2 regions of the Paenibacillus sp. FSL R5-0475 genome follow, and region 1 is predicted to be linked to the other one. Evidence: a T-box and tRNA genes for the amino acid it is inferred to sense, from the RefSeq annotation. Region 1 holds a T-box; the other holds one or more tRNA genes.
What was found. The T-box of region 1 lies ahead of MKX41_RS18495 (valine--tRNA ligase). A T-box ahead of a tRNA ligase gene usually reads a tRNA of that ligase, here a tRNA-Val.
Positions count from the first base shown of each region.

Region 1 (4,410 bases):
CTTGCGGATTCTCCAGAGCAGCATCATACTCCGGCCATGCAGCCAGCGTAATCGTCTCCCCTTCATGCGGAAGGTGCTGCCAAATTTCTTCCGAAATAAACGGCATAAACGGATGAATCAAGCGCATTGTGCGGTCTAGTACATAGGCAAGTACAGACTGTGTCTTCGCTTTGGCCGCGGCGTCTGATCCGTAAAGTGACAGCTTCGCGAACTCAATATACCAGTCACATAGATCGTCCCAAATGAAGTTGTACAGCTGGCGACCGGTCTCACCGAACTCGTACGAGTCAATTAGACGCGTAATCTCACGAGAAGTTTCGTTCAGACGGTGCAAAATCCAGCGATCAGCAGTACTTAGCTCACCCGAAATGTCAATATTTTCAAAGCTTACGCCTTCCAAATTCATCAACGCGAAGCGTGATGCATTCCAGATCTTATTGGCGAAATTACGCGCCTGCTCAACCTTTTCCCAACGGAAGCGTAGATCCTGTCCAGCTGTACTTCCGGTAGAAATCATGTAACGCATTGCATCTGCGCCATACTTCTCGATTACTTCAAGGGGGTCTACGCCATTCCCGAGTGATTTGGACATTTTTTGACCTTCGGAATCCCGTACCAAACCATGCATCAATACATCTGAGAAAGGTTTTTCTCCGGTAAATTCAAGAGCTGAGAAGATCATCCGCGCTACCCAGAAATAAATAATATCGTAGCCTGTTACGAGCACATCGTTCGGATAATAGCGTTTGAAATCTGCACTGTTCTCATCTGGCCATCCTAGTGTGGCAAAAGGCCACAGATTAGAGCTAAACCAGGTATCCAGTACATCTTCGTCCTGTTTCAAGTCGGTTAGACCACTGATCCGGCGCGCTTCTTCCTCGTCATTTGCCACAACCAATTCACCAGTAGACTCGGAATACCATGCTGGAATACGATGTCCCCACCACAGCTGACGGGAAATACACCAATCACGTACGTTCTCGATCCAGTTCAGGTAAGTTCTCTCGAAACGGTCCGGTACAAAGTTAACCCCGTTCCCATCCTTCTGTGCATTGATGGCAGCTTCAGCCAGTGGCTGCATCTTTACAAACCATTGTGTGGACAAGTACGGCTCAACAACCGCTCCAGAGCGTTCACTGTGTCCTACTTGATGCACATGATCTTCGATATTGATCAGCACACCTTGCTCCTTCAGGTCAGCAGTGATAGCCTTACGACATACACTCCGGTCTTGACCTTGGTAAGGTCCTGCTTCTTCATTCATCGTACCGCTCTCATCCATTACGTTAATCTGCGGTAAGTTGTGACGTTGACCCATCTCGAAGTCATTCGGGTCATGAGCTGGTGTAATCTTAACCGCACCACTACCAAACTCTTTGTCTACATAATCATCAGCGATAATCGGAATCTCACGACCGATAATCGGCAGGATCAATGTTTTGCCGATCAGATCTTTATAACGATCGTCTTCCGGATGAACAGCAACCGCTGTATCACCCAGCATTGTCTCCGGACGCGTGGTCGCTACTGTAATAAATCCGCTACCGTCTTTGAGTGGGTAACGCAAATGATACAAGTGACCATTAACTTCTTTATATTCAACCTCGATATCCGACAATGCTGTACGAGCCGCCGGGTCCCAGTTGATAATGCGTTTGCCGCGGTAGATCAAGCCTTTATTATAGAGCTTAACGAATACTTCGCGTACAGCTTTCGACAACCCTTCATCCAGGGTAAACCGTTCGCGGGAATAGTCAAGGGAAAGCCCCATCTTAGCCCACTGCTCATGAATGGTGTTCGCATATTTATCTTTCCACTCCCACACCTGCTCCAGGAACTTCTCACGGCCGAGATCATGTCTAGAAATTCCCTGCTCACGCAGCTTTTGCTCTACCTTTGTCTGCGTTGCGATACCGGCATGGTCCGTACCTGGCAACCACAACGTGTCGAAGCCTTGCATCCGTTTTGTACGAATCAGGATATCCTGAAGCGTAAAATCAAGCGCATGACCAATGTGCAGCATTCCCGTTACGTTTGGCGGCGGGATTACAATACTGTATGCTTTTGCATCTGGACGCCCACCTGCACGGAAATATCCACCCTCTGTCCAATAGGAATACCACTTGGTTTCTGCCGATTTCGGATCATACGTGGTTGGCATTTCATTCTTAGAATCATTTGCAGCGGCAGCATCTGCCGCTGTATCTTGCAAGTTCGGCAACTCTGCCGCTGTTAGATTGTTTTGGTCAGCCATTCTCTGATACCTCCACTTGGTTACTTGTAGTTGGTTTCTAAAAAACAAAAAGACCCCTCGTCTCAAAGGACGAAAGGCCATTCTTTCGCGGTACCACCTTTGTTTCGCGCCAATGAAAAATAAACCTGCACTTCTCTACCTTGCGGTTCAGAAGCTTAGCGCGACACTCGTACAGATAACGGCTGCTACCGGCCACATCCTAACTTATCTTTCATATCCATGAAGACAAGCTCAGAAGGGCGACTCCGGGGCGACTTCGGTGGCTGTATCCTACGGAATGTCACAGCACTTGCATTCCGCTCTCTGAAGGGCTGACCGCCTACTCTTCCCGTTCCCAGTCTTTACTTAGATATTGCTTACTCCATAATACATTTTGAGTCATCCCTAGTCAACCTGAATAGGCTTCTACAGCGGGACTTTAAGCGGAATTTCGACTTATAGCGTGCATATGTCGAATTTTCATTCGATTCATCACTCTGCGTTGGTTAGATACCCCACATTCTAACGTTCTCCGGTCACACAAGAATAAACGCCTTCGACGTCCTTTTACGGACGGTAAGCGTTTATTCGAGAAATATAAGGATAATGTATAACGTGAAACTTATATATTCTTATATTTAGACAAAAATCCCGATCTACTATCAGATCGGGATTCACCTATTCATATGAGTACGCATTGTAATTCAATTACGGAATGTACAATACTTGCCCTTCTTCTACACTCTGCCCAGACAATCGATTATACATTCCCAGCTCCCGCGCACTTAGCTGATACTTCTCTGCGATTGTATCCAGCGTTTCTTCACGCTGCACGATGCAAAGGCGAACCTTACGGAATAGGTTAGCGCCATCTGCTCCAGCAATGAATCTGCTCTTCCACTCCGTATTATTTCCGGCCTCTGGAATGATCGCTGCAGCCGATGCATTTCCTTCAGATAGGAGAGCCTCTTGTTCTTTACGAGAACGACTAGAACTGAGTAATGAAGAGAAGGTGAGATGCTCTTTGACTGGAGCCTCTGCTTCTTTCTTGCTTCCTAGCGCAATCTTAAGATCTTGCTTCTCCTCTGACTGTGGCACAGTCTCTTGAGAAACAAGAACTTCATTCGTATTCTCGTGGATCGGCTGAGCATTCTCTTCTTGTGCATGAAGCTCATTACTGGCCTCGTTTTCCGAAGCGAATACAGCAATATCTTGATCCGCATCAGCATTAGCTGCCGGAACAGCGGTTTCTCTTGAAGCAAAAGTATATTCAGCTTCTTGCTCTTGATCCGCTTGACTCGCCTGGCTAACTTGATCCAGCTGGGTGGCCTCAGCTTCATTCTGTGACTCAGCTTTAAACCAGTAATCCGCTATTCCTGCTTTGGAATCCTCTGTTTGCGAATCCAGACTATGCGTCCGAGCTTTCGCGCCCTTGTCCTTCTCATGAGCGGATGAGAAATTCACTATAGGGGACGAATGACCAGCTCCACTCGAGACCAATGAGGGCTCTGATGCACCTGCATTCGCTTCAGCATGCTCATGTTCTTCTACGGCAACCTCCGATGCATCCTCACCAAAGGTCCACTGTGAATTTTCATAAAGTGCATCAGTTTCGTGTTCTTGGTTCTCTGCAGATGCTTCGATTACCCTGTCATCACTGAGAGGGGAATAGGCAACTGTGTACTCTTCCTGCTGCCAGGCCGGTTGTGGTTGAGGCTCCGCACCACCGATTCCCCGCAGTGATAATACGCCTGTTATATTCACTGTGCGCATCGTGAGCAGATCAATATCAAAATTCTCGATCTCCACCCCGATATCTTCAATCGAGCTGACGCGTGTAAGCGGAACAGTGATTTCTACGGGAATGGCATGCTCCAGACGTTGTGTTCGGTCATCTTCACTCCGGTAGAGTCCGGTAAGCAACAGCTGACCATATAACTCGGCACGATCCTCCCGCTGAATCACCTGGATTTCCGGAAGTAGTTCAACCTCCTCCAGCTCAGCTATTCCCGGAAGCTCTTCCGATAGGTGAATGCGTTCATAAATATCAAACCGCAAGCCGTGGGACTGATCAAACACGGGATATGTCCTCCTTCTTGGCATAATCTAACCCTGAGACAGGCCCAGAGCATAAGCCCAAAATGTTACTCCCCACATGTATATGCTTCAAACAGAAA
Region 1 covers NZ_JBBORK010000001.1:4,110,910-4,115,319, forward strand. The annotation lists gene MKX41_RS18495 (valine--tRNA ligase) at 1-2,161, opposite strand, end outside; T-box leader at 2,317-2,599, opposite strand; gene MKX41_RS18500 (LysM peptidoglycan-binding domain-containing protein) at 2,942-4,312, opposite strand.

Region 2 (4,410 bases), 2.9 Mb from region 1:
GAGTTTTATAAACCATTGGATCACTTCATTGCCCGATTCTAACCCTTATAGATTCACATTTCCAACGACATGGACCATGTACATCATTCCTGCCAGAAAGCCAGCTAATACAAAATAAGCGATACCGTATTTCCAGCGTGAGCTAACCGGCACATCGTAATACTTATCGTTCTCGTAGACCGAATAGCTGATATCACAATTCATCTTAAGATGAAGCCCATTCTCTAAGGTCACAGGCTCTAGCTGCGAGATACGTACCTTTTCAATGATGCATTGTTGCGGAAGCGTAGCTCTACCAATATAGTTCAGTTGATCCCATCTCACCCCTACATACTGCTGTCTTTCCAAATCACTATAAGTAGTAAAAGGTAAATCTCTTCTATGCTCTGGTCCTGGAATCATGTAGCCTGCATCTCTAAGTGGCTCTACTGGAATTAAGAAACTCTTCGTTACAGAATAAAGGCGATTGTTAGTGCGTCTCTTCACATATTTGTTATACAGATCGTAAGCAAATAACGCCCAAATAATAAAGAACAAGATCGAACGCATATAGATGATGATGGCTAAACCACCCACTAGCCCCACAAGCCACAGCCAACGCGTCACCGCGGTTGCAATACGGCCACCGTCAAGCGGGTGAATCGGCAGCAGATTGATCAGATTAAGTAAAAAACCTATATAAGCCAAGGAATAGAGAAGTGGACTATCCATGTAATAAGCCGCTCCAAAAACGGCTGTAGCCCCAATAGTTCCTAAGATCGGACCTCCAAAAGCAATATAAGCTTCCGTCTGGGCATCCAGCGGCTGTTTTTTCATTGTAATTAAAGCTCCCAAAAACGGTATAAACAGTGGAGCGCTGACTGGAAGCCCGATCCGTTTCGCTGCTATTACATGTCCTAATTCATGGACTAGCAAGAGCAGGACAAAGCCCACGGCAAACCCCCACGGGTAAATCAAAGCATAAGCCCATATTGAAATCATCATTGATATTAACGGCCCGGCAATTTTACCTATTTTCAGAAGAGACAAAATCGCCTTTCCTTTAAACAGGAGCATCGCCGCCCCGCCCCCCAACCATTTCCATGGCGTGGAAGAATTCTTTTTCTGCTCATTTTGCGGCAAGATCTCAAGCTCCTTTTTCTTTCAATTTTTATCTAACTGCTGTACATTACCCTCCATTTTATCATAAGCGCTTAAGGAGTATTTCCATAAAAAAGCACTCGGCTAAGTATACGACGCAACTTTTAGAATCGTTTCAACATCAAACAAACAGATAATGGATAATTTTCACTATTATTCAAGGAAAGACAGTAATTCCGCTTCAATCCCCCCCACCTCACACAAAATAACCCGAATTTTATGGTTACCCTATAGGCTAACGCCGTGAACGTTATAGGCTACGAACCATAGACTGTTATCAGGGTTATTCAATTGAGGAGGTTATTTATGGATACAAATGCAAATTTACATCAACAGGTCAGTTGGAATTGTATGAACAAATACGTTGGTATTACAACGACTGACGGTCAGTCCTTTGATGGCTTTATTGCCCATGTAGATCAAAACTATGTTACTCTTGCGGTTCCTAGCAACGAAATGGTAGAACGTTTAAACGGAATGCCTACACACGAATCGGCGTATAGACAATTTGGTTTCCGGCCTGGCTTTTTCCCAAGACGTCGCTTCTTTCCACGACGCATTCCTTTTTTCGGTATAAGCGATATATTTCTACTTCCGTTCTTTATCTGACGTAGCTCATGGGGATGGAGCGGCATCCCCTTTTCTTATTATTTTAAAGACTATGTAAACTATCATCCCTATAGATTGTAAAAAAAGAATTGCCATCCTACTCTATCGTATGGTATTATGAAATTCGTCGCAGGACGGTAGCTCAGCGGGAGAGCACTATCTTGACAGGGTAGGGGTCATGGGTTCGAACCCCATCCGTCCTATATCGAAAAGCCTTGAATTTCAAGGCTTTTTTTGTTTTCAATTCACTTATCATTCTATTAAAAACCCCTGTGATACGAATTTGATACGAATCGCGATTACTTTTCGTATCAGTTCATCTGATCCTCTGGGAAATATCATCGCTTCTACCCTTCAACCAATTCCTAAATACCGCTTTACTGGTATATAATTCCCTTCCCACTTTTGCAACATGAAATACGTGGAAGCCTGTTTACAATCCTTTCAATTCTATCGCTGTCCATGCCATCTTCAGGCTCATGGAATCAGAGCCAAAAGAGAAAGAAGCCGCTACTGAAAGCAGCAGCAATATTCCTAGGAGTAAAAACAGACCGAAATACGATTTCCCTCTTAAATTAGGGATAACAGCTGTTTTATCATCTAGCTTTCTATTTTTTTCATACGTTGACACTAGCTTCTCAACTACAAAATCTAGCTGCTTATCAAGAGATTAGATATCGGAATAATATGAAAAATCAATATATAGCCTTGCAGCTTGTCCCCAGGCTCCATCACAGCATGTCGAATATCCAGCACTTTAACGGCTGCATAATTCCATGCGGCAATATGATCTTCCAACTTCATCTTGCATTTCACTCCGATCCGTTACACAATCTATTTAAGTTAATTACATCTTAAACATTGATAATGATTATCAATTAGTATTAGGCAGCTCTTCTATTTTGTCAATCGCAGTTTAGTATCGTGCTTGCTGATAGCGTCGCATGAACTTCGAAAAGTCAAAAATAACATCGCCATGGATCTAAACGTTACTTGAACTAAACAGGAACAATCTCTCAACATTGCATCTCCTATAATTTAGCATTAATATAAAATAATGAGACTTACTGAAATCGTCAATGAGTATCGTTTTGAGGATTATTGCATTTTCGCAAACTCACTAAGGAGTAGGAGTGTTTTTTATATGTTATAGGGGAAAACGAATATTGGGACCAATGACTGAAGCTGATGCTCTACGTGAATGGTTTACTCTTTCCGGTACAGTGAAGGACATTTATATTATTGAGGTTGATGAGAACAATAAAGTAAGGCGCCAGATCGGACCCACAAAGAAGAAAAAGAAATAAGCATTACCTGCAGCAACCTACTATAACTTGATTGAAAAAGCGATAAAACGTAAAAAATCCCCACCGACCTTTATAGGTTGATGGGGTATTTTATTAAAATGGAAATTTAGTAAGCGAGAATATTAAGAGTACCATCCCAACAATCGAAGACAGAGCCGCCATTTTATCTTTAGTTTTAAAATAGGTAGCTCCTCCATTAAAAATCAGAGCTCCACACATCCCCATCATTGTCCAAGACATGATCACTTGATCCTGACCGCGGAAAAATAGTATTGCCAGAATGATTGTTGCTGCACTAAATAGAATACCGAACAGCCTTAGTGCTTTCAGCAAAAAATCCCCTCCCGAAATATAATGGGCTAATGAATTTGCAGCTTACTCGATATTACAAGAAAAAATGTAGCCAATGGGCCACAAAGCAAAGAAATTAAAAACCAGTTTAATCCACTCCTATTTTTACCTTGTGCTAAGCCAGCATTTATTAATGCTAATGTACCCCATCCAACAAAATACCCATTATCCATCACGCACACGACCTTTCAACATCATTTTATAGGAATACGAATATCCAATATAATGGTTTCATCATTACATAGATTACTATTCCTATATCTGGTAGAATTAATTAGTATTTACTATCAGATTTAGGGGGATATGAGATTGAAAATAAAGGCTTTTTTATGTATCGTTGCAACTATTGTGCTTCTTACAGGATGTGGTAGTTCCAAAACAAATTCAGAGGAAAAGAATACAACATCTACAGAAGTTACTCAGTCTGAAGCAACAGCTGACTCTTCAAAAACAGCTGCTGCAACACCAGTGCCAGAGAAGAAACTTTCAGAATCCGAGAAATTAGCTCTCGATTATGTGGAAATTTTCCTGAATGGTTCAGATATCGAAGCGAAAAAGAAGTTCGTATCCGAAAATATACTTCCTGATGTACAACCAATTTTTCAAATGGCTGAATCTACCGAGACACCTGAGAATAACAAACTTAAGAACGCTTCAGTAATAGAATCAGCTGATTATACTGACAAAGATGGTGGAAAAGACAAAATCGTCCTAATTCAAGGTGAAAAGTCGTCCTCCAATAGTGAACTTATAATTTTTATTAAGGATGATAAAATTGGTTGGGGATATTCGTCTAATGATAAGAATAAAGAACCCTTTAACGAAATGAGAAAATTCTTCAAAGAGCCTGTAAATAACACATCTGATTCAGGTACAACTGAACAGTCTCCTGAAGCGACACTTAAAGAAATTAGTAATTTTGTCATTTCAGATATTTGGAATGTTGGATTTGTTGATATCAGTTGGTATGCAAGTTCAGGTACTAGCTCTACAGGTGAAGCCA
Region 2 covers NZ_JBBORK010000001.1:1,163,555-1,167,964, reverse strand. The annotation lists gene MKX41_RS04985 (site-2 protease family protein) at 46-1,122, opposite strand; gene MKX41_RS04980 (hypothetical protein) at 1,447-1,749, shown strand; tRNA gene MKX41_RS04975 (tRNA-Val) at 1,881-1,952, shown strand; gene MKX41_RS04970 (hypothetical protein) at 2,401-2,553, opposite strand; gene MKX41_RS04965 (hypothetical protein) at 2,916-3,056, shown strand; gene MKX41_RS04960 (hypothetical protein) at 3,150-3,389, opposite strand; gene MKX41_RS04955 (hypothetical protein) at 3,717-4,410, shown strand, end outside.
Region 2: it encodes a tRNA-Val, which carries the amino acid that the T-box ahead of MKX41_RS18495 (valine--tRNA ligase) is inferred to sense. The anticodon was not compared.